DNA from 3 places in the Peribacillus sp. JNUCC41 genome. Region 2 is predicted to be linked to each of the others. Evidence: riboswitches for the same ligand, from Rfam matches in the RefSeq annotation. Region 2 holds a riboswitch; each other region holds the start of a gene.
The links. A riboswitch is a leader RNA that binds a small molecule or an ion and turns the genes downstream of it on or off. The one in region 2 is predicted to bind S-adenosylmethionine.
Positions count from the first base shown of each region.

Region 1: it holds a riboswitch for S-adenosylmethionine, as region 2 does, so the genes downstream of both, JNUCC41_RS22560 (YezD family protein) here and JNUCC41_RS14480 (methionine ABC transporter ATP-binding protein) in region 2, are expected to answer to the same signal.
Region 3: it holds a riboswitch for S-adenosylmethionine, as region 2 does, so the genes downstream of both, JNUCC41_RS23710 (bifunctional homocysteine S-methyltransferase/methylenetetrahydrofolate reductase) here and JNUCC41_RS14480 (methionine ABC transporter ATP-binding protein) in region 2, are expected to answer to the same signal.

Region 1 is NZ_CP062163.1:4,648,901-4,659,526, forward strand. It holds gene JNUCC41_RS22515 (sulfite exporter TauE/SafE family protein) at 1-896, opposite strand, end outside; gene JNUCC41_RS22520 (NAD(P)-binding protein) at 1,051-1,683, opposite strand; gene JNUCC41_RS22525 (sirohydrochlorin chelatase) at 1,664-2,425, opposite strand; gene cobA (uroporphyrinogen-III C-methyltransferase) at 2,425-3,201, opposite strand; gene JNUCC41_RS22535 (DUF3906 family protein) at 3,221-3,436, opposite strand; gene JNUCC41_RS22540 (nitrite/sulfite reductase) at 3,457-5,082, opposite strand; gene cysC (adenylyl-sulfate kinase) at 5,099-5,698, opposite strand; gene sat (sulfate adenylyltransferase) at 5,742-6,890, opposite strand; gene JNUCC41_RS22555 (phosphoadenylyl-sulfate reductase) at 6,920-7,624, opposite strand; gene JNUCC41_RS22560 (YezD family protein) at 7,805-7,948, opposite strand; SAM riboswitch class I at 8,119-8,227, opposite strand; gene ssuE (NADPH-dependent FMN reductase) at 8,507-9,040, opposite strand; gene JNUCC41_RS22570 (TetR/AcrR family transcriptional regulator) at 9,252-9,839, opposite strand; gene JNUCC41_RS22575 (SDR family NAD(P)-dependent oxidoreductase) at 10,014-10,626, opposite strand, start outside.
Region 2 is NZ_CP062163.1:2,981,453-2,992,078, forward strand. It holds gene JNUCC41_RS14470 (MetQ/NlpA family ABC transporter substrate-binding protein) at 40-861, opposite strand; gene JNUCC41_RS14475 (methionine ABC transporter permease) at 917-1,585, opposite strand; gene JNUCC41_RS14480 (methionine ABC transporter ATP-binding protein) at 1,572-2,588, opposite strand; SAM riboswitch class I at 2,657-2,761, opposite strand; gene JNUCC41_RS14485 (MBL fold metallo-hydrolase) at 3,044-3,868, shown strand; gene JNUCC41_RS14490 (hypothetical protein) at 3,991-4,179, opposite strand; gene JNUCC41_RS14495 (YheE family protein) at 4,265-4,468, opposite strand; gene JNUCC41_RS14500 (YheC/YheD family endospore coat-associated protein) at 4,532-5,728, opposite strand; gene JNUCC41_RS14505 (YheC/YheD family endospore coat-associated protein) at 5,725-7,092, opposite strand; gene JNUCC41_RS14510 (YheC/YheD family endospore coat-associated protein) at 7,096-8,166, opposite strand; gene JNUCC41_RS14515 (YheC/YheD family endospore coat-associated protein) at 8,184-9,545, opposite strand; gene JNUCC41_RS14525 (hypothetical protein) at 9,907-10,167, shown strand; gene JNUCC41_RS14530 (YlbF/YmcA family competence regulator) at 10,258-10,614, shown strand.
Region 3 is NZ_CP062163.1:4,912,769-4,923,394, forward strand. It holds gene metH (methionine synthase) at 1-3,279, opposite strand, end outside; gene JNUCC41_RS23710 (bifunctional homocysteine S-methyltransferase/methylenetetrahydrofolate reductase) at 3,272-5,119, opposite strand; SAM riboswitch class I at 5,223-5,321, opposite strand; gene JNUCC41_RS23715 (MOSC domain-containing protein) at 5,433-6,083, opposite strand; gene JNUCC41_RS23720 (non-homologous end joining protein Ku) at 6,587-7,429, opposite strand; gene ligD (DNA ligase D) at 7,582-9,429, shown strand; gene dapF (diaminopimelate epimerase) at 9,631-10,617, opposite strand.

The DNA of each region.
Region 1 (10,626 bases), 1.7 Mb from region 2:
GAAACATTTTGCCGTTGTTCGATATGATCATGTTTTCTAGCATTGGACATCTTATTGATTGTAAGAAGAATTCCAGAAAGCCATATAATCACGATGCCTGTATAGATATATATATGAGCTTCAATCGGAATCCATGTAGCTAATAATGTTCTTACATTGATTAAGATAATGAAACCACCCACTAAAACACCCATTAATTGAGCAGGAAGCATCCTGACGAGCCAGGCTGCAATCGGTGCGGCAACCACACCACCAATTATCAATGCTACGACCCAAAGCCAATTGACAGCTTCCCATCCAAGCGAAATGATAAAACCAAGACTTCCGAAGAAAGCAATGGCAAATTCACTCGTATCTACAGTCCCTACGGCTTTCCTCGCCGTCATGCCTTTTTTTGACAATAAAACGGGCGTTGCAATCGGTCCCCAACCGCCTCCGCCTGTTGCATCACAAAAGCCTGCAAAAAGGCCTAACGGAATGGAATGTTTTGCGGTCAATGGCTTTACGATTTCAGTTTCCTTCGACGGTTTAAAAATAAATAAAAAACGGAATAAAACGTATACACCCAGGCCAAATAAAAATATGGCAATATACGGTTTTGCTAATTCGGCTGGCAGGTTGCTCAGGAAACATGCACCTACAAATGCACCAACAGAACCTGGAATGATCAAGCGATAGACCATATTTCTATCCACGTTCCCAAACTTTATATGCGAAGCTCCGGATACTGCTGTGGTCACTACTTCCGATAAATGAACGGATGCGGATGCTACTGCAGGGGCAATCCCGAATGTCAGCAATAAGGAAGTGGAACTCACTCCATACCCCATTCCAAGCGAACCATCGATTAATTGGGCAAAAAAACCGATAAAGGCTAACACGATTAACTTTTTCATGACATTCCCCTTTTTTTTACAAAAATAGAACCTAAATAACACCGACCCGATGGTACCGTTTACTGTATAAATCATTTAGATTTCCGTTAAGACACAAAGAGGCACCTAACCAAAATGAAATGACATGTTGGTTAGGTGCCTTCAGTTTTTCTGATCAGCCCAATGATATATTTTCTTCAGCTTCTACTGGTAAAAGCCTAGCTAAAAAACGATATCTTTCTTTTAGGGAATATTTATAAATATCCTCTATTGAATCTTTCAATAACTTGGATTTTTCCTCTTTTGAAAATGAACCATTCTTTATTATCATCCTTGCTTCAAAAAGGAATTCAAGATATTCTTCATATGATTCATCATATACTTTACCTAAGTCATTCCGAATTTTTTTTGCGAGCGTTGGACTTGCTCCATTGGTGGAAACACTTATGGAAAGCATGCCTCTATTCAATGTCGCCGGTATATGAAAATTTCCCAGCTCATGATTACTGATTACGTTCACCAACTGACTTTCGGATGCATTTTCGTACACTCGTTCATTAACTTCAGTAGAGTTTGTTGCAACAATGATTAAAAACGCATCTTTATAGTCTGTTTCTTCCACTTCTTTAAGTAAAACTCGAATCTTACCTTCTTTCTCCAACAATTGAAAACCTGTGCATATCTCGGGGCTTACGACTGTCACATCAGCACCGGCTTCCAATAATGGACCCGCTTTAAAGAAACCAATTTTTCCACCGCCGATGATGACACACTTTCTTTTCTCAATATTAAGCGTAATTGGATACATAAGCTCCCTCCCCACTCACTTCATGAATTCGTTCCGATATGGCTTTTTCAATCTTTGGGTGATAACCTAGGTATCGGCAAAGTATGAATTTCTGCTTCCCCTTTTTTTGGATCATTTTTATACTATTTTCGATGGACTGCATTAAGAGACCGGTAAACAATAGGTAAGGAATGATAAATACTTGGTTTGATCGAGATTCCTGTGCAAATTCCAATGCTTCTCCTAAGCTCGGTGTGGCAGCTGTCAAATAACACTCTTGCACACGGATTTTTTGAAACCTATTCCTTAGCAAATCGGCCAACCGAGACAAATCCCTTTTAACGTCGGGATCACTGCTTCCCCTTCCAACCAATAAAACCAAGGAATCCTCTGTAACCTTTACATTTGTTTCCTCCAACCGTTCCACTAAAATGTCAACCATTTTATCACTGACACCGATCGGCCTTCCGTATTTCAAGTCCACGGCAGGGTACCGTTCTTTCATTTTGTTCAATATGAATGGAATATCATGTTTTGCATGTACAGCTGTTAGCAATAGAACTGGAATGGCAATGATTCTCGTCGCACCCTTTTGAACGCACCGTTCGTATACTTCTTCAATCGTAGGAGTTTCCAACTCCAAGAAGCAATACTCTTGAATGGAATTGGGCTGTGCTTGCATACAAACTTTAATAAAATCAATGGCTTGGGCTGAAGCTTCTTTAACACGGCTTCCATGGCAAATATATAAAATGGCTTCCATTAAAAGGCCTCATTCGCCAACAAATTTTCGGTTTGTTTTCCTTCAAACCATTTAATTTTTTCTCGTAAATTAACGACATCGCCCACGACTATCATGCAAGGATTCGAAATCTGTTCGTTATTGGCGGTTTCCACTACATTAGCCAATGTACTGACAGCTGTTTTTTGCGTTTTTAATGTCCCCCAATGAATAAGGGCTACCGGAGTCTCAGGACTTTTTCCATGTTCCAATAGTTTTCCTTGAATATATGGCAGGTTTTTAACGCCCATGTAAATGGCCAATGTATCGATTCCTTTTGCAAGGGATTCCCACTTGATATTATCCTCTTCATCCTTTTTCCGATGACCGGTAACAATTGCAAATGATGAAGCGTGGTCCCTATGTGTAACTGGAATTCCCGCATAAGCTGTAGCGGCGATTCCAGCCGTAATTCCTGGTACGACCTCATAGCTCACGCCACTTTTGGCAAGGGCTTCCGCTTCCTCCCCGCCTCTCCCAAAGACGAAAGGATCTCCGCCTTTCAAGCGGGTGACTATTTTCCCCTTTTTTGCATATTTGACCAGGAACCGATTGATGGTATCCTGCTGCAATAAATGATAATCCGGCAGTTTACCGCAATTAATCAGCTCTACACCGGCTTTTGCATGATTCAATAGTTCTTTATTCACAAGTCGATCATATAAAATGACATCAGCTTCTTGAATGCATTTTAATCCTTTTAATGTAATTAAATCTGGATCTCCGGGACCGGCTCCTACTAGATATACTTTCCCCATTTTTGCAACCTGCCTTCCCTTAGAGAATTGTTTCGAATTCCGATAAAACGAAACCTGCTCCATTTTTAATTTTCCTTTTTTCATATAATGAGATGTCATCCACTTCAGGCAATTTCAAATAATGCTTTTCCAGTTCGATATCAACAAGTTCAAACGCCTTTTCATCTGAATCTGTAACAATGATGACATGGATTGGTTTTTCCTTGATAGTGACTTCAAAACGGTATAGATTCATGGAATGCTTACCTTCCCCTATTAAACGGAAACTCCCGCTAATATATCATCAAGTTTAATTTGTAACTCGTCTACCCCTATCCTTTCCACAAAATCGAGAAAGGTTTCTGATAGAAGTTTTGTTTCTTTGAAAAATAGGATCAATTCTTTCAAAACATGATAGAGCTGATCAGCTTCCACTTTTCCTTTAAGTTTTTCATTGAACTTCCCGCCTTCGTCCAGCGTTCCTCCAACGTATATTTCAAAAGCCTCGACCATCTTTTTGTCCTGGTTTTTCATTTTTATGCCTTGCAGCCCTATTTCGGCGATGGCTCTTTGACCGCAATTATTCGGACAACCGACCATATGCATCCTTACAGGTACATCGAGATCTATTTCCTTGTCCAGTGATTCAGAAATGGTCCTCATTCGATTTTTAGTTTCAACAAGGGCCAGGTTGCAATACTCGATGCCTGTACAAGAAACGGAATAACCAATGAACTTCTTTGGTTGAAATGGAAATCTTTCAAAGATGGTTTCCTGCTTTAATTCCTCAAGATTTGCATCCGGCACATTAGGAATGATTAGATTTTGGGAATTACAGTTGCGGATTTCACCATTTCCATATTTTTTCGCAAGTTCGGCAAACTCGATCACTTCGTCCGGATTTAGACGACCCACTGGTATATTGACTCCAACATAGTTAAGACCATCTTGCTTTTGTTTATGGATGCCGTAGAAATAACCTGCATTCCATCCCTTCACCGCACTTTCTCCCTTTTCAGGAAGCGGACCGGTGTATTCCAGCAATTTTTCCTTGAATTGTTCAGGACCCCAGTCAGCAACAAGGAATTTCAAGCGCGAGCGATGACGCTTTTCACGGTACCCAAAGTCACGGAATATCGTCGTGATGGCGGCTGCTACTTCCACTGTTTTTTCAGGTAAAATAAATAAATCGAGTTCTTCTGCCAGCATCGGAACGGAGGAAAGCCCCCCGCCTACTTTCACGTGAAAACCAACTTCCGTCACCCCATCGATTTCTTTAGTGGCTGGATTGAATGAAACACAGTTGATTTCAGCATTCGAAGCATTATGGATATTAGCACTGATGGACATTTTATATTTCCTCGGAAGGTTCGAATAGTCTTCGTTAAGCCGGAAATACTCAAATACATCATAAAGGACCTCACGTGTATCAAAAAGTTCATCGGGATCGATGCCTGCCAATGCATTCCCGATGATATTACGTGTGATATCACCACAAGCACCAGCCGTAGTCATTCCAACCTTTTCCAAACGATTTAAGATATCCGGGACATGTTCGATAGTTAGCCAGTGGAATTGAATGGCTTGACGGGTTGTAATATCATATACACCCCTCCCGTAATCTTTAGCGATGTTAGCTAAAGTTATTTGTTGATCATACGTCAGGATACCTCCGGGAATAACGACACGCATCATCCAGTAACCAGCTTCTTTTGGCCGTTGCAGGTATAGACCTGCCCACTTGAACATATCCCAATTCTCTTTAGGGATGGAATCAAAACCATTTGCTGCGTAATGTGGAATATCATCAAATATCTTCAATCCGTCTTTTTCCAATTTCCAGATTTCCGTTTTATTTTTAGCGATTAGTGGATTTTCCGACCAAAATTTTTCGTAAACCATTACATTTCCTCCTTGATTAAATCGCTTTCTTTGCTGTCAAATAGCCGATTACCTGTTCAACGCACTCTTCAATGCTGTATTGGTCGGATTCTAAAGTGATTTCCGGTTGTTCTGGTTCTTCGTACGGAGAGTCGATTCCGGTAAAATCTTTAATGATTCCTTTACGTGCCTTGTCATATAGACCCTTAGGATCACGCACTTCACACTCTTCGATCGGACACTTTATGTATACTTCAATAAACTCCCCTTCTTCGAGTAAATCACGTACAATCTGCCGATCTGCCCTGAATGGAGATATGAAGGCAGTCAATACGAACTGCCCACTATCCACGAATAACTTGGAAACCTCACCGATCCGCCTTATATTCTCAGTTCGATCCTCTTCAGAAAAACCTAAATCTTTATTTAAACCGTGGCGGATATTATCACCATCCAATACATAACTTCGAATATTCCGATTATATAATTCTTTTGCGACCGCGTTGGCAATCGTTGATTTTCCGGAACCCGAGAGTCCTGTAAACCATAGAACTGTGCTTTCATGCCCGTTTTGCTTCCGGCGGAGCTCCTTGGTCAATGACGTTTCATGCCAAGTAACATTCGTACTTTTACTCATATAATAATCCCCCTCTTCATATGATCCTTCAATTTATGTCCAATCAGTTATAAACTTCATTCTTTTTCAGACCTTCGATCAACACCTCGATGACCTCTTTACGGCTAAAGGTAGCTGGAGGAATTTCTCCATTACGCAACATTTCCCTTACCTTCGTTCCAGACAGGATGACATGATCTTCCCTGCCGTGCGGACAAGTTTTAGCGGAAGCCATATTGCCGCATGCTTTACAGTAAAAACTATGTTCAAAGAATAATAACGTGATCCCTAACTCATCGGCGTTAAAATTCCCAAAGATTTTTTGGGCATCATATGTGCCATAATAATCGCCCACACCCGCATGATCACGTCCGACGATAAAATGGGTGCATCCATAATTTTTACGGACCATTGCATGGAAAATGGCTTCTCTAGGTCCTGCATAACGCATGGCAGCAGGGAAAACTGCAAGGGAGACACGATCCTTGGGATAATATTTCTCAAGCAGCACTTTGTAACTTTCCATTCTTACATCTGCCGGAATGTCATCGGATTTAGTGGCACCTACGAGAGGATTTAAGAATAAGCCGTCGACAATCTCCAATGCTGTCTTTTGAATATATTCATGTGCACGGTGAACAGGGTTCCTCGTTTGGAAACCGACAACCGTTTTCCACCCTTTTTCAGCAAAAGCTTTCCTTGTCTCGACAGGGTCCAGATAATTAGCTTGGAATAACGGACGCTCTATTCTCTTAATCAACTTTATTTCCCCGCCGACATATACATCCCCGCGGTTAAATAAATTTTTCACTCCGGGATGCTTCTCATCATCCGTTTGATATACTAATGTCGCTTCCAATTGCTTATCTGGAGTGTAAATATCGGAAACGGTGAGAACCCCGTATGTTTCACCCTCATGAGTCAGCGTTACTTCTTCACCTATAGTAAGGGTTTCTGCAATTTCTTCGGTCAAAGGCAGCGTAATCGGGATGCTCCATACATGTCCGCTGCTAAGCCTCATATCCCTGACCACTGTCTCATAGTCACTTTTTGTAAAGAATCCCTTAATCGGACTGTAGGCACCAGTGCCTATCAATTCAAGATCACTTAAAGCGATTTCATCGATTTCGATTGACTTTGTTATTTTACTAAAATCATATTTTGGTTCCCAAAGATCGATTAATGTTCCTCCGTGCGGTAGACTGATTGTCATGCTAATTTCCCCCTATGGTTTCTATTTATTTAAGATAAATGCAATCCGCATTCCGTTTTTTGTGCTCCTTGCCAACGGCCTGAGCGTAAATCATCTGCATTGAATGCAGGTGCTGTACACGTTTTACATCCAATGCTAGGATATCCATTATCATGCAGGATATTATATGGAAGTCCGTTTTTGTGGGCGTAGCGCCAAACATCTTTCCATGTCCAATGTATGAGTGGACATATTTTAACCGACTTGAACTTATTATCCTTATTGATATACTCGGTTTTAGCCCTTGTTTCGGATTGCTCCCTCCGCAGTCCCGAAAGCCAGGCTGTTGCCGTTGAAAGCACATCGGTAAGCGGAATGATCTTACGGATGTTACAGCACTTATTGGAATCACTAAGCCATAATTCATCCCCATATTCCGCTGCTTGTTCTTCAAGCGTCAAGGCAGGTTTCTTCATTTCAATTGAAAGTTTTGGATAGCGCTTCTTCACTTGCTCGATCAATTGGTAAGTCTCTTCAAAATGAACATCTGTATCAAGGAAAACAATTTTTGCCGAAGGGTTGACCTTCGCCAATAAATCAGTAAGCGCGATGCCTTCAATACCAAAACTGCAAGCATAAATCAGTTTGTTTCCATAATGGTCATTCGCCCATTGCAGAACTTCCAAAGCTCCTTTTGTGTCACTGTCTTCAGGAAATACAGGGAATTCCCCTGAATTGAAATTTTCATAGTTTATTAATCCAGCCAACTTTTGTAGCCCCCTCTAAAAACTTGCTGTATCAGGTTAGAGTAACTGTTGATCAATACCCGTTAATCTTCCCCAGTTTATTTGATTCTAGGAAAAAGAGACGAATCTAACCAATACTCTCTATATATCAGTTAAACCCGCCTCTAGTTTTTCTAGTCAGCAGATACCTTATTTAATTCTTAATTTTTCATTTCTTTCCATTTGAATGATTTTACCATCCTGGACTATAAGTGTAATGGATCCATATTTCATTGAATTAAGCATTTCTTGAAGTCGTTCAAATATTTCTTCAAGCTGATTCTCTTTATCCAAACCAGTTCCTCCTTTAAGAAAATCCGCGAATATTTTATTTTCGACGCTGATTAAATGAATTTCTTAGTTTTATATAATTCCATACAACCTTACATTGTTATGGTTTACCTGAAATTTTTCCAAAAACAAAAATCTTTCCATGATGGAAAGATCCCAAGGTAAATATCATTACCTTATCTTCCAAAATGATCAACATTTTGTTGGAGGTAGCACCTTGCATCCATCATGCAGGTTGCTGGACTTCAAAGGGCCAATTCCCTCCGTCGCTCTGGATAAGTTTTATTATTTTAAATATTAACATATATTTAATCCTTGTCAATGGAGTTTTCTTATAAAATAACTTGGTTTAATATTATGGATGAACTGTTATTTTTATACACACTATTCAATTTATGATTTTATGTTCATTTAAATACGAAAATAGACTCATTTTTTTAGATAAAGTCTCCAAAAAAAATGAGTCTATTTTCATTAATAAACCTATTATGGACGGCTGTAATTACGTTAAGAAATACGTTTGAATGCCAGTCCTTTTGTTAAAGGGATTACTTGAATTCATTAATTTCTTAACTGTATCGCTTCTACAAATTCTTGAACTTGACTCTGGACACGATCAATTAAATGTGAATCATTAATCGGATTTTCAGAATTCTGTTTATCTATTTCCTTATCAACAAAATAAATGCCCTGAAGCGGCTCTCCTTTTAATATTGAGATTAATGGTTTAAGCGCATAGTCAATCGCCAATAGATGCCTGTTACTTCCACCAATCATGATTGGCAGAACTGGCTTACCCTTAAAAGCGCCTTCTGGCAGCAAATCAATCAAGGCTTTTAATACACCTGTATAAGAAGCCTTATAAACCGGTGAACCAATGATTATTCCTCTGGCTGCTTGAATTCTCTCTGAAAGTTTTAAGATATCTTCGCTATTATATTTCCCTTGGAATAAATCATCTGCTGAGAAATCCGTTATTGAGAAATAAGCTGTGGTAAATCCTTCTTTTTCGACCAATGATTGAATATGTTTTAGTGAAATGTCCGTTCTTGATGGAATAGCCGGACTTCCTGATAAAATTACGATATCGCTCATTTAATACCCCTCCATTGTTACATGATTTCCAGATAAAATCTTATTAAAGCATTTCGTGCAGTATGCATTTATCGTAATAGTCTGAAAAATATAAGTCAAATCTTACACTCTGGTTTAATGGATTCACAAATTTGACTGCGTCGTTTCTGAATGCATATAAAACGGTCATATTTGCGGCTTGATGCACATGCCTTTAAATATGACCGTTTCATTATGTATGATTTTGTTTACCATGAATACCATATACCAAAAGTTGTGCAATGTTCTTAATTCGTTCAGAAGTAAAATACGGCTCCTTTTTTTGTTGATGGATCTCATAATGTGTAGATAATGCCAATGTAAAAGAAATGATCCCTACATTAAATAGGATAATGTCAGAGATATATTGTATCTCTCCGCTATCTATTCTCTTTTGTATTTCAATATGCTTGGCATTTGGCTTGAAAATCTGATCTATATATTGCTTTGAAATATCTTGATCGAATTGTGTTTCCCTAAATAATATTGAAAACTGTTCTTTATTCTCAAGTATTTTTTTTATCATGGTGCAAACATGATTCTCCACTAGTTCATCCGTGGCTAGATGGCTAGTCACATCTTCGGATTCCTCGTTTTCATCAGGGGTGATTGTAGCCAAAAGCAAATCTTTTTTGCTGTCAAAGTATTTGTAAATAGTAGCTTCGGAAACATTGCATGCAGAGGCAATTTCATTCGTTCTTGTCATATCAAAACCTTTAGTGGCAAAAAGAGTCCGGGCTACATTTATGATTCGTTCTTTGGTTTGCTGCCCTTTTTTCAAAAATATCAACCTTCTTTTATAAAGATAAGACCGGTTTCACCAATCTATTTCTATGATATCTCGGTGGTAGCAATCGGTCAATATTACCTTTGATTTGTTAGAATTAATATTCCCATATATCATAAATAGAAAACATCGTCTGATTGGGACGATGTTTTCTTTTTTTTTTGAAAATCACTTAAAAGATGCATAGCCATCATCAACCATGACTACACTTCCATTAATCGCATCCGCTTCCTCTAACGATAATAGATAGACGGCATTTGCAATGGCTTCTGGCTTGATTAATTTACCGCGCATTTGACTTGCATTCAATTTATCGATGATTCCCATATCTTTATAGCCTTGTATGATAGGAGTGTCAACCCCGCCTGGCGCAATGCCCACTACGCGTATGCCATAAACACCCAATTCCAAAGCAGCTGTCTGAGTCATCATTCTTACAGCGCCTTTAGTTGCCTGATAGGCAAAAGTCCCATGGGAAGCTAAGTAGCCAAACACGGAAGCAGTATTTATAATGACCCCCTTGTTATCTAGCTCCTTCATTTTCCGTCCTGCTGCCATGATTCCAAAAGCAACTCCGTGCTGGTTCACTCCAATCGTTTTGAAGTAACCCTCCATATCTTGTTCGAGAATCATACCGCCTCCACCAATGCCGGCATTATTAAACATGATATCGATCCTTCCGTATGTTTGCACTGCTTTATTGATTAACGATTCAACATCTTCCTGCTTAGAAACATCCGTTTTAACAAAGATGGCCTCTCCACCATCCACTTTTATCTGT
Region 2 (10,626 bases):
CCTGCTCCCAATAAGGGGAAGCAGGCCTCGATTATTTGATCAATTCATCCAGTCTGGTTTTCCGAACCCGGCAAATTTGTCATCGATGACTTTTTCGAACTGGTCGGATTCCACTACTGATTTAATATCCTTTGCAAATTGGGAGTCTACATCTTTTGTATTCACTGTAACAACGTTTCGATACATATCCGGCATTTTTTCTAAAACAAGGGCATCCTGGAGGTCCATTTTCGCTGCAAGAGCGAAGTTGCCAGGGACCGCTGATAGGTCAACACTGTCTGTTGCCCGGGGCAATTGAGCGGATTCCAATGGTTTGAGTTGGATGTTTTTTGGATTTTTGGTTACATCCTTTTCAGATATTTTTAAAGGGTCGACATCTGGATCGACTTCAATCAACCCTTCATCCACCAGCACTTTAAGTGCACGTGCGAGGTTAACCGGATCATTGGGCACTGCAAGGGATGTACCGTCTTTAATTTCTTTCAATGATTTATACTTGTTCGAATATATGCCCATTGGTGCTGTTGGAACTATGATAAGGTCGGAAAGCTCTAAATCATTTTCTTTAGCGAAGTTATCCATGTACACCTTATGCTGGAAGAGGTTGGCATCGATCGAATGGTTGCCAAGGGACTTATTCGGCTGGATATAGTCGGTGAATTCGACGATTTCTACATTGTAACCGAGATCTTCCAGTCCTGGTTTGATGGCCTCTTTAACCATATCGGCATAGGGCCCGGTAGTCGCCCCGATCTTCAATTCTTTTTTGTCTTCAGTTTTTGGGGATGCATCATCACTCCCGCATGCTGCCAAGCCAAGGGCAAGTGCACAGACTGATAATAACGAAGCTATTTTCTTCATTTGAAATTCCTCCTGTGTAATGAAATGTATTGAATCATTGAAAAATGACTGATCCCTATCGTTTGTTAACTATGTATGAGGCCTTGTCACCAACCATTTGAATGATTTGTACAAGGCAGATCAACACGACGATCGTCGTGATCATGACTGTGTTGTCATAACGGTAATAACCGTACCGGATGGCCAGGTCGCCAATTCCGCCCCCGCCGATTGTCCCTGCCATCGCTGAGTAACCGATAAGCGAAATGGTCGTTAATGTCAGTCCTTGAATGATACCCGGTTTTGCCTCTGGAAGAAGTACATCCTTAATGATCATCCATGGAGTGGCTCCTACGGCAATTGCAGCTTCAATCACTCCTCTGTCTATTTCACGTAATGCCGTTTCAACGATTCTTGCAAAAAAAGGTATTGCGGACACCGACAGGGATACAGAAGCCGCTCTCGGCCCTATTGTCGATCCAGTTAGAAGATCCGTTAAAGGAAGGAGGGCGACCAAGAGAATGATGAAAGGGATTGAACGGACAATATTGACTGCGAATCCTAGAAATCGATTCACGATACTATTTTCAAAAAATAAATTCCTTGTTGTTGTAAACAGCAATACTCCAAGCGGTAAACCGATTAACAGGGCTACTGCAAGGGAAACACCGACCATATAAATCGTTTCAAGAAAGGCTTTATTAAGATCAGGTAAAATATTGACGATGGAATCAAGCAGTGACATGTTTTAGCACCTCCACAGAACTGGAACGATTTTTTATATATTGCAATGCCGAATGAACTTGAGCGGCATCGCCTATTAACTCGATGATTAAAATGCCTAAAGGGACATCCTGGATATACTCAATTTTACCGTGTAAAATATTCCCCTTTACTGAATGGGATTGGAGAGCATCCGAAAGGATCGACTCACCAGCGGTTTGCCCTTCGAATTGAATTTTAATGATCGTACCTTTACTTTCATCAATCAAGTGCGGAGGGAGTGCGAAATCCAGAACACTGCTAATGAATTGCTTCGTTAACTCCTGCTTAGGCTGTGAAAATATTTCATAAACGGGACTTTCTTCAATTACACGGCCATCCTGCATGACGGCGACACGGTGGCATAGCTCTTTGACCACTTCCATTTCATGTGTAATCAACACGATGGTGATGCCAAGCTTACTGCTTATCTTTTTCAATAATTGTAAAATCGCTTTTGTAGTTGTTGGATCAAGTGCTGAAGTCGCTTCATCACATAATAGAACAGTGGGGTCATTTGCTAAGGCACGGGCTATGCCTACCCGTTGCTTCTGTCCACCGCTAAGCTGCGCCGGATAGACATCTTTCTTATCGCTGAGCCCTACGATTTCCAACAATTCCAATACACGTAACCTGATGGCATCCTTCGACCGATGCGCGGCCTTTAAGGCGAAAGCGACATTTTCATAAACGGTTTTTGAACTGACCAGTGAAAAGTGTTGGAATATCATTCCGATTTTTTGCCGTTGTTTACGAAGTTCTTTACTTGATAAAGAGGTTAAATCAATGCCGTCGATGATGATATTTCCACCTGTCGGACGTTCAAGCAAATTCAAGCAGCGGAGTAATGAGCTTTTTCCAGCTCCACTGTAGCCGACAATTCCATACACTTCGCCAGTTTGAATGGTTAAAGATACGTTATCCACTCCGATAACTCGGTTTTTCTTCGAGACGTATTCCTTTCGGACTGAACGGATTTCAATCATGAGCTTTCCCCCTTAAACATTAAAAAACTGCCCCTATCATTCAGAAAGAGGCAGCGAAATTATATCTCGTCTTATCTTTCAGAATGCAATCATTCTGCAGGAAGTGGCACCGTTCCCTAAGGGCGGTTGCCGGACATCACAGGGCCTGATCCCTCCGTCACTCTTGATAAGTAAATTATTATTTTAGAATATTTCAAGTTTTTCAATATAATCTATATTATTTGTAAAATTCGACAATGTCAATCGTTTCTGAAATTTTCGGGGTGATTTTTTGTTATTAAAGTTTAGTAAGGTCCATTAAAAGTGGGCAATTATGCAATAATCCAGCATTTTTGTCCAGGTTAATTATTCCAAAATTTCCTTGTCAAAAGAGTGAAGTGGTAATACATTTATTATAGTAAAGTTAGAAAAAGGAAGATGAAACTATATTTGTGTAATGATGGGGAGGCAATTGAATGTTAGAGATTAACACGATAAATGATGTGGTTTGTGTGAACGGGACTCCTGGCGGGAACAAATCCGGGATGAGTGTTTATGTCTTTTTAACGGATGGTCTATTGATAGATACTGGCGCACAGATTTTATTGGAAGAGCTCATTCCATTCTATGAGTCCGCAGACTTCGACTCAGTGGTCCTGACTCACTATCATGAAGACCATACCGGGGGCGCTGCATGGATACAGGAAAATAAAAAGGTCCCGCTTTTCATTCATCCGATGTCGGTTGAGGTTTGTGCAAAGGATGCCGTATATCCTGAATATCGTAAAATTTTCTGGGGAAAGAGAGACGCCTTTAAAGCTGAGTCGGTAGGGAAGGCCATTCATTCACGCACCCAAACGTGGGAGCCCATTTTTACCCCTGGTCATGCAAAGGACCATATGGTGTATTTGAATCACAGTAATGGCATGCTCTTTTCAGGAGACCTTTTCGTAACACCAAAAACAAAGCTTGTCTTACGGGAAGAGTCTGTCCCGGTCATCATCGATTCCATTAAAAGGTTACTTCAATATGACTTCGGGGAAGTGTTTTGCTGCCATGCTGGACATGTCCCTGATGGGAAGGACATGTTTCGGAAAAAGCTCGATTATTTGGAAAACCTACAAGGTGAAATTTTACGCTTGCATTCTCAAGGGCTGACCGTTCATGAAATCCAGCAGGCCGTTTTACCGAATCGCTATCCCCTTATCGAGATATCTGGGCATGAATGGGATTCAGAGCATATCATTACATCGATATTAAAAGAAAATATTTTAAATGTAAGGGACAATGGAACTATTTGAATGCTATTTCAATGTTTTCTATTTGTCACTCAAACAACTTCCATAGGGGGGAATGCAGTGCAAGCGGGAGATGAACGGGATAAGTAAAAAAGGGGAGCCCTCCTTAAGAGAGCCCACCTAAATTATTTATTTTCGTTGGGATCTGTTTCATCATAAAAATCATGTGCTTCTTCGATGTTCTGAAGGTTAGCGACTTCATACACATTTCCGCCTGCCATTCCTTCATTGATGATACGGTCGATATCCAGGTAAACGGAGTCCTTGCCATCATATTCGGTATCCTTCAAAAATGTCATTTTTTCTTTATCCAAAATTAATCCCTCCTAGCCTTTTCTTTAGTTTAGGCAAAGGAGCTTTTTTTATTCTGTATAAGGATTTCATGAATGTAAAGAAAATTCATTCATATACATGGAAGATCATTAAATCATGTACCATGCTTTTGAGTTTGGTTTCATCTGTTTCGGAAGGCGGGTTGGCTGTCCACTCGATGGAGCCATCTTTATGATACAAGGCTTGGACTGCCTTCTTGTTGAAATAAAAGGAAATTCTCCATCCCGGCAGATTTTTATGCAATGGTGACCATTGAAAATGAGTGATCATATGTATTACCTCCATATATACAGTTTCTCATTTAAGTATAATGGAAAACGGCAGCTGGAGGTGTTATTTTATTGTCAGGTTGGGAAAAGTTAATTCAATGAAAAGATTTTTTAAATGCAAAAGCCTGTTTGTTTCAATTTCCACTTCATCGAATTGCATGGGCTTTGAGTTCACTTCATATATGAAGAGCGAACCCGATTCGTCTTCCCCTATATCAATGGAAAACTCTCCGAGAAACCCGATTTTTTTCGAAAGTATCTCTCCGCATTTTTGGGCGATATTCGCTAATTTTTGATTCAGGCTTCTTGATTGCAGGTCTTGATAAGGGAAAAGCTTACCCCCTCGGGGAGTGTGGGTGGTGATTTCCTGAGTTTGTGACATCCTTACCGCTTTGCCGGTCACTTTATAAAAACCTTTTTCATAATGGACGAGAATCCGGTAATCATAACGATGTCCAAAAAGTTTTTTTGGTCTGATCGCCTGTTGAGCAAGATAGCTCCTTTTTAATAAATCCCTTTTTTTTGTTTTCCAGAATGATGCGAAATCCGGGAAGGACTCACTATGCTTCAAGCTATTGAACAATAGTGTACCATCATCATTTTTGATTATGGTATAAATGCCTTTCCCTTGGCTTCCTTTGCAGGGTTTAAGGTATATATGCCTGTAGGTCTCCAGGAATGAATAAAGGCAATCGCTGTTTCGTAAGACCGTTGTGGGCGGAAGGTGTTTGGTGAGGAATCCATCTTCATTTAATGCTTCGAACATTACATATTTATCTATAAAACAGGGGTTGAATAGATGCATTCGGGAATCTTTAAAGTGTGTGATAAGATGTTGGAATTCCTCTGACGCCTCATAGCTCCTCGAAGGGATACGGTTATAGACGATGTCAGGGAAGGGTACTTTACATTCGATCCACTTGTTTGAAATGGAGGAAAAAACATACCCTCTCAACGAATCGGGATGAAGGGCATTTCCTGTGAATACATACGCCAATATTCCATGTTTTAATAAATATAATGATAGGTCCCGAAAAAGGGTCAGGTTTCCACCCAAACCTGATTCCTTTTTGGGATTGGAAACAGTTAAAATTCCGACGGCGAGAATCCGGTTACCGGGATATATCGTGATTGGAATTAGGGGTTGATTCGAATGGTCCTTTTTATAGCTGATTTCCTTTTTGGCAGGGCCGGCGAAAAGTTCAGCATTCTCATGATTGTGGTACCAATTTTCAGTGGGGCTATCGTAAAAAATGTTCATCGCGGTACACTGATTGATTTCGTAATCGTCTGTTCCGTAAGATAAATGGCATAATCAAGGCTTAGCTTTCTGGTCAGCAATTCGAAATCCTTGAGTTTTGGATGGGCGAATATGGAACGTCCAGGTTTGGAATTGGCTTCAAACATCCAAACCTGCCCTTTTTTATCCAATCCAAAATCAAATCCTATTTCTGCAATGATGCCGTCCAAGTTCTTTTCAATACTGTCACTTAAAATCAGCGCGGCTTCCGATAGCTTTCGTTCGACTTCTTTCGCCTCATCGTCATCTCCAAACAGTTCGGCAACCGTTTTGATGACACCCCCGCTTTTAATATGGGTAGTGACGCTGCCGGCACCGGCGATTTTTGCGGCAATCGCGGTTACCTGCCATTTTCCATTACTGTCCTTGTTCGTATGGACCCGGAAATCCACTGGACGTTTTTCAAATCGAATTAATGGGATGCCCTGCTGTACAATAAGGTTTTCAAGCGGTCGGTCGTGAAAAATATGTTTAACGATGGATTCCAATGTAGGGAATTTTTGCAGTTTATTTTCTTTTGCTTCATTTGTATAGCGACAATAGTAAACATCCTCATGCTTATCATAAAGAATTTGGTGAATCCCTAGACCGAGGCTGCCGTGAATGGGCTTTATATAAACTTGCCGGTAATGGGAAAGAAGGGTTTCCACCACGGACATGGATTGAAATGGATATGTTTCCGGCAAATAAGGCAGTGCCCGCTCATCTGCGCATAGCCTTTCATTTACATCCCATTTATTGAAAAATCCAGGATTATACCATGGTATTGTATATTTTTTTTGGAATTTCCGCTTCACTTCTTTAGGTCCATCCCGGTTTTCCGTCATCCGATTTGGGAGACGGTCATAGATGACATTAGGGAAAGGAAATTCATTTATGTGCCAGTGATCGTTAGCAAACACATAGCCTTTGATTGTCTCCTCATCCCAATTGATTACATTCTCTCCAAAAACAAAGGGGATACAGCCGGTGGTCCTGCTAAGCGAAAGGAGTTTTGCGAAAAATTCCGATCTCTCCCCTAATGGTTTGTTTGAAACGCCAGTGAACCCTGAGGAAAATATTCCGACAAGCGGTCCGATATAGATGCTCTTGCCGTAAATGAATAAATGTAGGGGAATATCGGTATGATCGAATAGTAGGGATTCCGCAAGGCTTTCCGATAATACGATTGACTGATTGACGGCTGGGTTTTGTTTGACGATGGCAGGACATGAATGCCGTCCGAAATAAATTAATTCAATCTCTGCCAAATCTCCAAGCTCTGAAGGATAGTAGAGAACATTGCCAGGGATAGCAGCAATTTCGGCAGGATAAGTCTTTCTCACTTTCTATTCACCTGCTTTCTGAAGATGTTCGGCTAAATACTGGCTATATTGAAACGGTGCGCGATGGATATCCTTCATGGTCTCCGGCTGTAGTGCCTGAATGATTTTCCTTCCGGGCTTGGAGTTGATGTCCATGATCCATAATTGGCCTTTTTTATCGATGCCTAAATCAATCCCCAATTCGAATAATCTTTCAAAGACAGCTTCGGTTTCTACGGGCAGCGTGCGAAGGATATGCTGAATCTTTTGTTCGACAGCAATCGAAATCGTTTCCGGGTTTCTTTTGTTGAAAGTCTCTAATGAAATGGCTTCACCGCCTGTGGCAAGATTTGAAGTAATTCCGTCTTTTTGTCCCGTGCGAATTCCGCGGCCTCGTTCCATCCATTGATTCTTCTCGTTTTTTTGAAGGAAAATCCGTAAATCGAATGGCTCATTATTTTGGTTGCAAAGTTCTAAATATGGCTGGCAAAGGTAGCGGTATCGATTTAATAAATGCTGCAGCCATTTGTTAAGCTGAGATTTGGAGGAGAATGGGCGGTCATATTTGGTGCCCTTTTTCGTCATGGATACCAAAGTGCCGTCTTCGGTTTTTGTTAGGAGATAGATTCCTGTACCGCCTGCACCGAACTCAGGCTTGATGATGATTTTATCCAGGCGTTCTAAATGACCGGTAATATCTTCAGGCGTCGTCACTTGTACGGTCTCTGGAAAAAATGCCTGCAGGTGTGGATGTTTTTTTAGGATTTGGTACACTTCCCACTTACCAGGAAGGCCCAGCCCTAAGAAATTCGAGTTATCTTTTAACCAATTGATTTTGTTTCGCGTTTCCGTTGACTCACGGACTAATCCGTGAAAACAGCGATCATATACAAAATCAGGTAAATCAAAAGATGTGGCGATCCAAGTTTCATTCTCGGCATCAAAACGCTCGCCACGCACTTTTTTAAGATCCATATCAATATTTTCAGGTGAGAATTTACAAACTTTCATATTAAATGATTTAGCGGTTTTGGCTATTTCGGTGAAGTAGTTGTTTTCATGTGTATCCGACGCGGCCATTAATCCTATTAACACGAGCTAGCAACTCCTTTTTATGGATGGTCTTCGCGGTTAAGGGCAAGCATGAAATCTATGATGGATTTTACTGATGGACGAAAGGTTTCATAGCTGCCTTGAAATTTTTTCGAAGGTTTTGAATTCACTTCGATGATCCATGGATGTGTATCAGTATCCAGTGCTAAATCGATCCCTAGCTCACCGAATGAATCGTCATGGTTTTCGACCAAGGCCTGGGCAGTATTTTTAGCCAGCCGAATGAGCTTTTGATATATGCGGCTGGCGTCCTGAAGATCAAATGCTTCCTTTAGAAAGTCCGGCCCATTTTTCATCAATCCGCCTTGTGCAAGATTGGAAACGATTGTACCAGGGTCCCCAATCCGGGCAACCATTGATGAAACTTTCCATTCAAGCTGATCATTCCGGTGAAGAAGAATACGGAAATCAACTTTTCTCTGATCGATTTCGAAAAGGGAAATCCCTTTTTGAAGAATGAAGGATCGTCTTCTTGAAAATCTTTTTAACGTTTCATACAAATTTTCATCCGTATCAGCAAAATGTACATTCTGGAGATGTCCGGATTGCTCGATTTTCCATTTTCCAGCTACTTGCGTTAATCTGCAAATATTCCTGCCTTGGCTTCCTGCTGAAGGTTTAAAGTAGATTACCGAATTCCTTTCTATAAAAGACAAGAAAGTTTCCTTTTCGTTAAAAAGGATCGTCTCGGGCAAATTTGGCAACAGCTCATCTTCTAAGATTAGCAGCTCATGTACATGATGTTTGGAGAGGAACCTTCCATTGAACATCGGTATCGACCGTTCCTCCAGTTCAGTTTTAAACAGCTTGAAAGAATGCGATTCCTCAAGTTTACGTGAGTGTATCCGGTTATAAAATACATCAGGAATGGGGAGGGTAAAGGTTTGCCAGCCATTTTGCCCAGGCAGGTAGCCTTCCACAACTCCATCTTGAAGAGACTGCAGTTTTACTAAATAGAAGGGGATGCCCTGCTGATTACAATATGATTTCATTTCCTGATAAAATTTTTCCATCTCGCCGAATGTCCCGTCTTGCAACGGGGTCTGGTTCATGAGTGAAGCGAAGAATGGGCCTATTTTTATTGACCTTCCTTCCACATGGTATGAGACGGAGATTGGATCGGAAAAAACGGGTAAGGATAAAATCTGGTTCATATCATATGAAAGTTTCAATGTAGGCTGGGATGACGGGAATGGCTGGACAAGTACAGGGACGGAACGGCATCCAGCCATGATCGTTAAGGATTCTCCAAATTGAAGGCCCCATTCCTCAAATAGTTTTTCTTCGATAAACAGTAGCGCCTTCTTTCTAGTTTCTGCGGAATTTACCGTAATGAAAACTTTCTGATGGTTAAGGTTCATAATAATTCCCCGTTTGCACTAAGTTTGATATCCTTTTATAAGAAAATGATGGGCAAATGTGGATAACACATTCTATGTTTTTTTTATTAGAAGGTGTCATCAAGCCTTTATTTCAAGCAATAAAAGGAGAAATTTCAAAGGTATTTTTGGGTGAAGATTCTATTTATGGTCTTTGGTACTGTAATAGGTGATTCACTAATTTATTAGCTATCAGAATGCTGTTCAAACCGTATAAACCAATCTATTCGTACGGGAAACAGCTGCCGTTGACACCCGGGGTGATTCCAGAGCGGCAGGAAGAGTTAGGCAAATAATTAGGCAAATTGTTAATGATGCCTCTATACAGAATATGAAAATTTTCGTGAAGGCAGAAGTAAAGAAAGCATTGTTTACGGAAAAAAGTACTGCACAATTGCTTGATCAATTGGGAATGAAGAAAGCCGCTTCGAGAATTGACGCCAATTTCCCGGACACCATTGTCGAAAAAGGTGCCGAGTACTTATCACTCATTTTCAGCCGCTATTCCAGAAACTGCACAAGATATCGTGGAAGAACAGGTTTCTTCATTTTCGGTGTCCCAGGAAATGGGGTAGAATCATCGGTTTATTTCAAGGTTTCGTAACTGTTTTAATAGGATGACGTGTAATTCTTAATCGGATTTGTTATAGTGGAAAAGATGTATGAATACAATGATTACCGGGAGGGGAAATAAATGAATAACGTATATGATGCAGCGTATGAAATGGAAAAGGCTATTAGGGCAAGTAATGAATATGCCGATTTGCAACGCTTATATGATCTTGTCAATTCTGATGAAGCAACAAAAGGAATGTTTGAAAACTTCCGTAATCTGCAAATAACATTGCAGCAAAAGCAAATGATGGGACAGGAGATTGCACCGGAAGAAGTTGAGCAAGCACAAAAGACGGTACAGCTTGTCCAACAAAACCCAACCATTTCACAATTGATGGAAGCTGAACAACGGATGAGCATGGTCATTGCAGACCTCAATAAAATTATCATGAAGCCGCTTGAAGATTTATATGGCTTGCCTGAACAACAGCAATAAGCAGTTGGAGAC
Region 3 (10,626 bases), 1.9 Mb from region 2:
AAATGAAAACCTTTGCCCGGTGTACTTAGCGGCAAACCGCTCTTTCATGGACATTTCAATCGGATCGCTTATACCTAAATCATCCCGCATTAATTGATGAATTCTTTCTGCGAAACCTTCAGCTGTTTCGAGAGCAAGTGATTGAAGTGCGTGATTTTTCAAGAAATCGCCTTCAAGCTTTAGTTTTTCTGCCCATTTTCTAATCCCTTTTCCGGCAGTGACAAGGAAGAAACCAACATAATCCATTTGCCCGGAGGAGATTGGTTTCGCGAAGTCCGCTAAACAAAGATGCGGATTCGTATCTTGCCGGGGGAAGTCGAAAGTTTCCAAAACCTCGTTATGGTTTTCCGGGTTGTATACCAATAGCTTATCTCCTTCGCTTTGAGCAGGGAAAAATTGATAAACTGCATTCAAACCATAATCCGGTTCCATCTTTAGAAATTCAATCAATTCATCAACGAGATCATTAAGTTGCACTGCTTTTTCATTCCCTTGCTTAAGCAATTCGGACACTTTACCTTTTAACCCCAAATGATGTCCAATCAGCATTTGCCTATTAATATACGGCTGGATGACATCCAATGGATAGTTTTTCAGGACGTGACGCTTGACGTCACGCGGTATTTGAACAGGAGCATCGCTTAAAGGGGCAGCTGTGGACTGCTTCCGAACAGGTTTTTCCATCGTGGCAGCAATGGCGGCATTCGCTTTCGCTCTTTCCCGTTTCTCGACTAACTCTTCCAAGTACACCACTTTTTTGTCAGAGTCATGTAAAATATTCGTTACAGCCAAACCATCCATCGCATCTTTGGAATATAAAACCGGTCCTTCATATTCAGGTGATATTTTAAAATCGGTGAATTTACGGGATAATGCTGCCCCTCCCACTAAAATTGGGGTATTTATTCCCGCTTGCCTTAAATCCTGTGCTGTTAAAACCATTTGCTGTGCAGATTTGACAAGTAACCCAGATAGGCCAATGATAGTTGGCTCATGTTTTCGAACCTCTTCTATGATTTGTTGCGGTGCGACCTTTATTCCCAAATCAATGACTTCATAGCCATTATTGGATAGGATGATATCCACTAAGTTTTTCCCGATATCATGCACATCTCCCTTGACGGTCGCCAAAAGGATTTTCCCTTTCTTAGCACTATCTTCTGAGTTTTCCATTAGTGGTTCAAGGTGGGATACAGCCGCCTTCATCGCTTCAGCACTCTGGAGCACCTCTGCGACAATAAGTTGGTTGTCATTAAACAACCTCCCCACCTCACTCATGCCATCCATCAATGGTCCATTGATGATTTCCAATGGGTTGTCACCGCGCTCAATCGCTTCATTTAAATCATCAACCAATCCTTCTTTCGTTCCCTCGATAATATAGTTACCTAAACGTTCATCCAATGGCAGGATCACACCATTATCCTTCTTCTCCGCTTTTTTCCCGCGATAAAACTCGGTAAAAATCGCTAAAGTTTCAGTTGAAGTCTCAAATAGCAGTGCCTCAGCCAATTTCACTTCCTCTTCCGGTATCAGAGCGAAACGTTCAAGTTTTTCTGTATTCACGATAGCATAATCGAGACCCGCTTTTGTACAATGGTAAAGGAAAACTGCATTTAATATTTCCCTTCCCCTCGCTGGCAGACCGAATGAAACGTTAGAAATGCCAAGTATCGTTAGGCATTCCGGAAACTTTTCTTTAATCGCCTTTATTCCATTCACCGTTTCCAATGCAGATCCAATATATTGTTCATCCCCTGTGCCTACAGGAAATACAAGCGGATCAAAAATGATGTCACTTTTGTTCAGACCGTACTTATTAACGAGCAAATTCACAGACCGTGTAGCCACTTCCAATTTCCGTTCAGCATCGACTGCCATCCCAGTTTCATCAATGGTTCCTACGACAACGGCAGCACCATATTGATGGACTAATGGCACTATTTTTTCAAAGCGCTCTTCACCATCTTCAAGGTTTATGGAATTAATGATCGATTTTCCTTGTGAATGTTTTAATGCTTGTTCAAGCACGGCTTCATCCGTAGTATCGATGACCAATGGGACTTTCACTTTTTTGACGACCTCTTCCACAAATTCCTTCATATCGCCAAGCTCATCTCCATCAGGATCAGCAAGACAGATATCAATGACATGGGCCCCTTTTTTTACCTGGGAGCGTGCAATTTCGGCAGCTGGCTCATAATGCTTTCCGCGTATCAGCTCCTTGAATTTTCGGGAACCGATAACATTCGTTCTTTCACCTACGAATAAAGGCCGCATTGAATCATCATAAATTAGCGGCTCTATGCCCGATACGGCATGACCATGGGCTGTTTCCGTAATTGTACGGGGTTTCATGCCTTCGAGGACCCTGGAAAGTTCTTTAATATGTTCTGGTGTCGTACCACAACATCCGCCAATGATATTGATCCATCCCTTTTCGGCGAATTGCTTCATTTTCTCTGCCAGTGAAGTAGGTGACTCATGATAGTGGCCTTCTTCATCAGGGAGCCCGGCATTCGGATAACAGCTGATGGCGCTATTTGATATATCTGCAAGTGTCCTGATATGGTCTATCATGAATTCCGGCCCTGTTGCACAATTAAGGCCAACCGCAACGGGCTTCATATGTTCAACCGATAAATAGAAAGCTTCTATGGACTGGCCAGCAAGTGTAGTGCCCATCGGTTCGATTGTCCCTGATATGATGACAGGCACATCTTTTCCTGTTTTAGCGAATGCTGCTTTGATTCCGGAAAAGGCTGCCTTGACATTAAGCATATCCTGACAGGTTTCCACCAATAACAAGTCTACCCCGCCATCCAAGAGACCCAGTGCCTGTTCTGCATAGGAATCGGTTAAAATATCAAAAGTCGTTCCGCCCGTTACGGAAAGCGTTTTTGTAGTTGGACCCATCGAGCCAGCTACATACCTTGGCCATTCATCATTGGAGTACTTTTCACAAGCTTTAACGGCAAGCTCAGCTGAAATCTTATTAAGCTTGTAAGCAATAGTGCTTATTTGGTATTCCTCCAGTACGATGCTGGTCGCTCCGAAGGTATTTGTTTCAATGATGTCTGCACCCGCCGCTAAATATTTTTCATGAATGGATTGGATGATTTCCGGTTGCGTCAATGATAAATATTCATTGCAGCCCTCAAATTGTTCCCCTCCAAAATCCCCTGCCGTCAAATTCTCCGCTTGAAGCATGGTTCCCATCGCCCCGTCAAGAAGGAGTATTTTAGAATTCAACTGATCTTGAATCGCTTTTTTATTCATGTACTGCCACCTCTGATGTATGTTTACTATCGACTTTTCTAATATATTTCGTAAGTTCCGCCGTCATTTCATAGCGAAGGAACGGAGTGATTAAATATATGCCCTTGAATTTTTCCCTTGCCGCGTCCACTAGCTCTCGCGCTATATTCACTCCTTCAATCCTCGACTTTACAGGGTCATCCCCCGCTAACGCCATGGCTCTTCTAACGTTATCAGGCAATTTGATGCCTGGGATTTCATTATGGATGAATTCGGCGTTCCTGGTGCTGGTCAAGGGCATGATACCGATGAAGATCGGGGTTTCTAAATGTTTTGTAGCTTCATATACTTCTTCGATCTGCTCCACGGAATAGATTGGCTGTGTCAAGAAGGATTGGGCACCGCAGGCAATCTTCTTTTCCATTCTCAGTACCGCTTTATCCAGATATTTCACATTGGGATTAAACGCTGCAGCAATTTTGAAATTTGCCCGTTGGCCCAAACTTTGCCCCGAATAGGAAAGACCTTCATTAAATTGTTTGACCATACTTATTAGGTCAAAGGAAGATAAATCATAAACCGAAGTGGCGCCCGGGAAGTCCCCAATTTTTGAAGGGTCTCCGGTGATGATCAATATTTCGTTCAGGCCCACCGTCTGCAGACCCATTAAATGTGACTGCAGTCCAATCAAATTTCGATCACGGCATGTTATATGCACCATCGGCTCTATATTCAATTGGTTCTTAAGTAAATTAGCCAGTGCATCATTAGATATCCTTGGTGAGGCAAGCGAATTATCCGCTAATGTAACGGAATCGACCCCTGCTTTTTTCAAAACCTCGGCACCAGTCATGAAGCTCGCTATACCTAACTTTTTCGGTGGATCAAGTTCAACTAGAATCGTCCTTTCTGTTTTGGCCTTTTCGAACAGGGGACGTTCCAATTCTCTATCATTCACTTCAATTATTTCTATTTCACGGGATTTCGTGAATTTCTCTTTCACAGGAGCCAAACTTCCAATCGCATTCTTTACAGCTTGAATATGCAGCGGAGTCGTTCCACAGCACCCTCCTATGATCGCGGCACCCTGCTCACGAAGTTCTAGGGCACTTGAACCGAAGTATTCCGGCACAGCTTTATAGACGAGCCTTCCATCCACATAATCCGGGAGGCTGGCATTTGGGTATATGGCAATTGATGCTTGCTTTGGCAAACTCACTTCTTCCAAGGCCCGAATCATATGATGTGGACCGAGACGGCAATTCACCCCCACAACATCGGCACCCAATTGCTCAAGTTTTTGAAAGGCTTCATTTAAATGGATTCCATTTTGAAGATTTCCCAGTTCATGCATCGAAACATTTGCGATGATCGGCAGTCCAGTTTCATTTTTAACGATTTGCAGGACGGTTTCCAGTTCTTCCAGGTCATAAAATGTTTCCAAGAGAATTCCATCAGGGTTTTCCATCAAAAGACTGTATAGCTGTTCACGAAAACCCCGTTTTATCTCTTCCATGCTTAAATCCGATTTCCTGATGCTCCGCTGTGCCCCTATGGTACCGAAGACGTATGCCTTTCCTTTTGCCGCTTTTTTAGCAAGAATGACTCCCTGGCGATTGATTCTGCTTACCTCATCTTCCAGTCCATACCGTTTCAATTTGTTGAAATTGGCTCCGTATGTATTCGATTGAAGGATATCTGCACCAGCTTCCAAATAGGCACGGTGGATGGATTCTATTTGATCTGGGTTCGTGCAGTTTAATTCCTCATAGCATTGATCGATGCCATTTGAATATAATAAGGTCCCCATTGCCCCTTCCCCAACCAGTATTCTTTCTTTCACGTCTTTACGAAAATTCATCATTACATCCTCTCTCAAAAACAATCCTGTTTTTGTCGTATTCTATGAGTATGAGAGAAAAGGAAAAAAACCTTCTCAAAGAAGAAGGTTTTTTGAAACATTCTCCTCATCTATCAAGCTCTGCTTGCTGGATTTAGCACCTTTGCCTAAGCTGGTTGCTGAGGTTTCTTCGGGCCAGTCCCTCCACCTCTCTCGATAAGATCCATTTATATAATTTTCACAAGATTTCAAAATTTGATTATACTTAATTTACATTAATAATCTGTCAATTTCAATACCTGATCGACATTTTTTTCACTTTTGCAAAAATCATTCAACCTTTTGCAGCTTGAACCCTCTTCAGGATCCTTTGTTTCCAGTCTTCCGCTAACGAGTCTAGTGTAAGTAAAGCCTTTGCGCCTTCCAGCCCATCTCGTTTATGAAGGATTACCTCTGCTGCATAATGAACTGAAATTTTTTCCTGCAAACGATCTATCAGCACAATCTCGTTTTGTTTATTTATCGTTCCTTCTTGAAGTACTCGTGCAAAATAACCAGTTAAACTCGTTTTCAGCACGAGTTCCAAAAACTTAGGTTCTTGATTGAAATGGGAAATGGTCGAACAAGGTATCCTCCCCTGGTTAATTTGAACAATCACTTCGCCTATTTGATAAATATCGCCAATATATGTTGTTTCTTCTCTCATCCCCGCTACAGTTAAGTTTTCACCGAATGCAGGGATTTCCAGTTTTTTAGAGAATTTTTCATTCCATAATGAATAATGCTCAAAGGGGTAAAAGCACAAAACGCGATCAGGACCTCCGTGGAACTTTACATTACCAACCCCATCACCAATTATACCTGATTTAGTCACTGTCACATTTTCCTGTGCTTGTTTATCCATTGCTGAAAAGATTTCGATATTCGAAAAAATTTCATGCTTCGGCTTCCCGGCATGAAGTGCTTTGATTTTTCCATTTTCCATTTTGCATCTTCCATTCAAATATATTTTTTATCATCCTGTATGTATAAATTATACTAAAAATCCATTTATTCTGTAGTTATTTATAAGAATATGAAAATGCAAAAGCCTCATGAGCCGTTAAATGGGGGAAATATCATTGATTTCCAGAAAAATTCATAGGTTAGTTCAGTAATTTTGTTGCTATTTCAGAATTAAATATGGTAGAATATGAACACAATATATAGTCGAAAACTACAACCGTTCGCCTATATGTTGATTTTCACGATTGAATTCCTCATTGTCGCTCTTTAGGGAGCGAATTTTTTTGCCTTCATTTCCATCCACCATTTTCTATTAATCCCATTTTGTTTCTTACATCGTGATCCACTTACATATTTGCACTTTCCTTACCTATGTAAATCTCCCCTATTAATTCACTTTCCTTACCATTTAGAAAGCAAATTACCTTGCTAAAACAAGCAGAAAGCCGAGCGACATCATGTGTCTTCCGCTCAGCTTCCTGTTTAAGCTTGTTTCTTTTTTTTCGGTGCCACTTTCTTTCGGGTCGTCTTTTTCATTTCCGTTTCATCATGTTTCGTACGGTCAATGGATGCCTGTAAAGCCTCCATTAAATCGGTTACATTGTTGGAAACTGGTTCTTTTGTTTTGGCTGTAATCGTCGTCTGTCCTGCTTTCTTTGATTCAATCAATTCAAGCAACGCGGTTCGATAGTCATCGGTGTATTTTGCCGGATCGAAAGTAGTCGTTAATTGATCTATCAATAAAACGGCAGTATCGATTTCTTTTTTTTCAATCGTATCGTTGGCAGGAATATTCGGAACATCCGCTGTGGGGCGAACTTCATCCGGATAATGAATCGTTTCCATCACCAAGGTATTATCAACGACTCGGATTACTGCCATTTGTTCTTTAGAGCGGATGATGATTTTCGCTAACCCTACCTTATTCGATTCCTTGAGGGCCTGTCTCAAAAGGGAATAAGCTTTTATCCCTCCGTCATTAGGAGACATGTAATAACTCCGGTTAAAATAAATGGGATCTATTTCTTCAATTTTAACGAAATCCACGATTTCCACGGCTTTTTCTTCGTTTTGTTTTTTCAGTTGTTCTAGTTCATTGTCTTCCAATACAACAAACTTTCCCTTTGTATACTCAAAAGCGCGGACTATATCATCCTTCCCCACTTCTTTCTGGCATACCGGACAAACCTTTTCGTATTTAATCGGTGAATGACATTCCTTATGCAACGTCCTCAAAGAAATATCCTTATCCTCCGTAGCAGCATGAAGTTTGATCGGAATGTTCACCAAACCGAATGATATGCTCCCCTTCCACATCGTATGCATATTCGTCACCTCATAACTTATTTTTAAAGAGAAGAACGATTTTATTATTCCCCTTTGTTCAAAAAAAACCGAAAAAATAATTGCCAACTCTAACACTTCGTTTTTTTGGCAAAATAATCTTAACCAATTATTTGCGGAGGTAAATACAAAAAATGAAACCGATGCTGCCTACCTATTACCCTGAAGCCCCCAATTCCAAGGATTGGCGTTATGAAGTCAAATATGACGGCTTTAGGGCTATTTTAACGATAGACTCCGATACCATTAGCATTTCGAGTCGGAACGAAAAGGAATTATCACCACAATTCCCGGAAATCATTGCTTACATCAAAAATCTGCACCTGAAAGACTATCTCCCGCTTCGGTTAGATGGCGAATTGGTCTGGCTTACCAATCAGGCGAAAGCCGACTTTTTTCAAATACAGTGGCGAGGACGCCTTGGGAAACAATCCTTAATTTCAGAAAATGCCCGTTTTTCCCCATGCCGGTTCATAGCGTTTGACCTGCTTAGCATCAGCGGAAAAAACGTAGCAGCTAAACCCATGGAAGAAAGAAGGGAATTGATGTTGAATATGGGGGCAAATCTTGGCTTTCCTATGCCCCCTGATCCCAACGATAAGGCTTTGATACAATTAATAGAGAGTTTTGACATATTGGATAATGCCTTGAATAAGGTCACCCTATTAGATGGCGAAGGGGTTGTCGCCAAGGAAATTCGTGGGACTTGGCAAGAAGGGAAACGTACTGCCTCATGGATCAAGGTGAAAAATTGGAAGACCGTTTCTTGTTTCATTACAGCATTGCATAAAGAAAATGGTTACGTTTCCCTCGCAGTTTTCAAAGAAGGTGCCGTAACCAAAATCGGAAGTGTTAAAAATGGACTGAGTCCTCAAGATAAAAGGATATTGCATGAACTGATCAAGCAAAATGCATCAGACGAGGACACACAATTTTTTTATATCCATCCATCCATTTGCATCGAAGTCCAATTCTTGCACGTGTATGAGGAGAATGAATTGCGTGAGCCTCAATTTTCACAATGGCTTTTACAAACGGCTCCCGAAGAATGTACCTGGGAGAAATTCGTGCTAGGTCAATATACATTTCCAGATTCTGTGCAAATAACTTCCAGGGATAAACCGCTTTGGATAACAGGAAATAAAAAGGTGATAAAGGTTGAATACCTCCATTATTTACGGGAGGTTTCAGCTTTCTTCTTACCCTTCTTGAAGAATAAACTGCTTACGACGATCCGCTATCCTCATGGCACTTTGGATAAAGAAAGATTTTTCCAGAAAAACAAACCTGATTATGCACCGTCCTTTATTAAAACGTTCATTGATGAAGATATCGAGTATATGCTATGTGACGATATTGAAACGCTTCTTTGGTTCGGCAATCAACTTGCATTGGAATTCCATGCGCCATTTCAGAAAGCGGGTAAAACACGCCCCGACGAAATCGTCCTGGACTTGGATCCTCCTTCCATCGAATATTTCTCCTTAGCGATAAAGGCCGCACAGGAAATAAAGAAGGTGATGGATTCATTAAGGATAAAAGCTTTTGTAAAAACTTCAGGTAACAAAGGACTGCAAATACACATCCCACTGCCTGTAGACACATTTACTTATCAGGAGACACGCATTTTCACTGACTTTCTCGGTGACTACTTATCAAGTTCCAACCCAAATGATTTTACAACGGAAAGGATGAAAATAAATCGGCATAATCGACTTTACTTGGACTTTGTGCAGCATAGTGAAGGAAAAACCATCATCCTTCCTTATTCCCCGCGGGGAAATTCTTTCGCTGGTGTGGCTACACCTTTGTTTTGGAAGGAAGTGGACGAAAATCTCCAATTAAAGGACTTTACGATTGAAACCATACCAAGCAGAATAAAAAAGGAAGGGTGTGCATTTATGGATTACAGACTCATCGATAATGGACCAGCCTTTTTGGAAGTATTGTCGTTCCTAAAACAAAAAAAGACCAACAGCTGATTGGTCTTAGCGAGTTTAAAATGAACCGTTGATCCCCCTCACCAGGCACTCTTTCTGGGACGCACTTTTCTAAGTAGGAGTCCCCTGACTTCCGGTCCGGATCAACTGGAATGGTCTTTTGATTACATTACTAAGAGGTTTTTAAATGAGAAAACTGCAGGCAAACTCTCTTCTTCGAGTTTGCTGCAGTCTGGAAATTTTTTATAATTTTGTTTTCAAATAACTTTGAACTTCATCCTGAAGCTTGGCATATAAGCTTGTTTCCAATTCAAAATCCTCTTTTTCAAGCACTTCAAATTTTTCAGGCTGATCTAGGTCCATTTCAATCGATACCTTGAATTCATAGGTTGCGTTCCCGATTAAATCAATTGAATACTTTTGGCTTTCATCATCATGGTGGACCACGCATTTAACTTTTCCGCCGTTATTGTAGACAGATATTTCACTTTCCAACGCATTTAATCCAACAGAGCATGTTACTAGGCTTGAAGCTGACATCGCCGTTCCACACGCATTCGTGAAGCCTACCCCCCGTTCGAATGTCCGCACATAAATGCTCCCTGGTTCCAGCTCTTTCACGAAGCTGACATTGACACCATCAGGGAAAAGCTCATTCGGTTGATTGACCTTTGTTGAAAGTTCATCCTGCAAACCACTTTGCAAAACCTCACTATCAACCAGCGTGATCAAATGTGGATTAGGAACCGCCAATGCCGAAAATAATAGGGTATCATGAAGTTCCGGCAATAATTCGTTTTGCAACTGTTCTTTAGCCAATACAAGAGGTAGATCCTTCACATTAAAACTCACCGGTGAAATTTCCACCTTGAAAGTCGGAATTCCCTCATAAATATCTTCCGTTTTTTCCACGAGTAGATTTGCCTTCATGGTTTCCACAATCATTTTATCGAGTCCTAGAACGTCGTTCGCGTAACGTGCAACACAGCGAAGTCCATTGCCGCACATCGAGGCTTCCGATCCATCCGCATTAAAAACACGCATCCGGCAATCAGCATGTTCACTTTTCATTACGAACAAAATACCATCCGCCCCAAGCTTTTCCCTATTGCATAGGGCCTTCGCGAAATTTTTCCGCTCTTCTTCAGTAAACGTCAGGGTCGTAGTCAATTCATCAATGATTAAGAAATCATTTCCTGAACCATGGCTTTTTAAACCTTCAATAATCATCCTGTCACA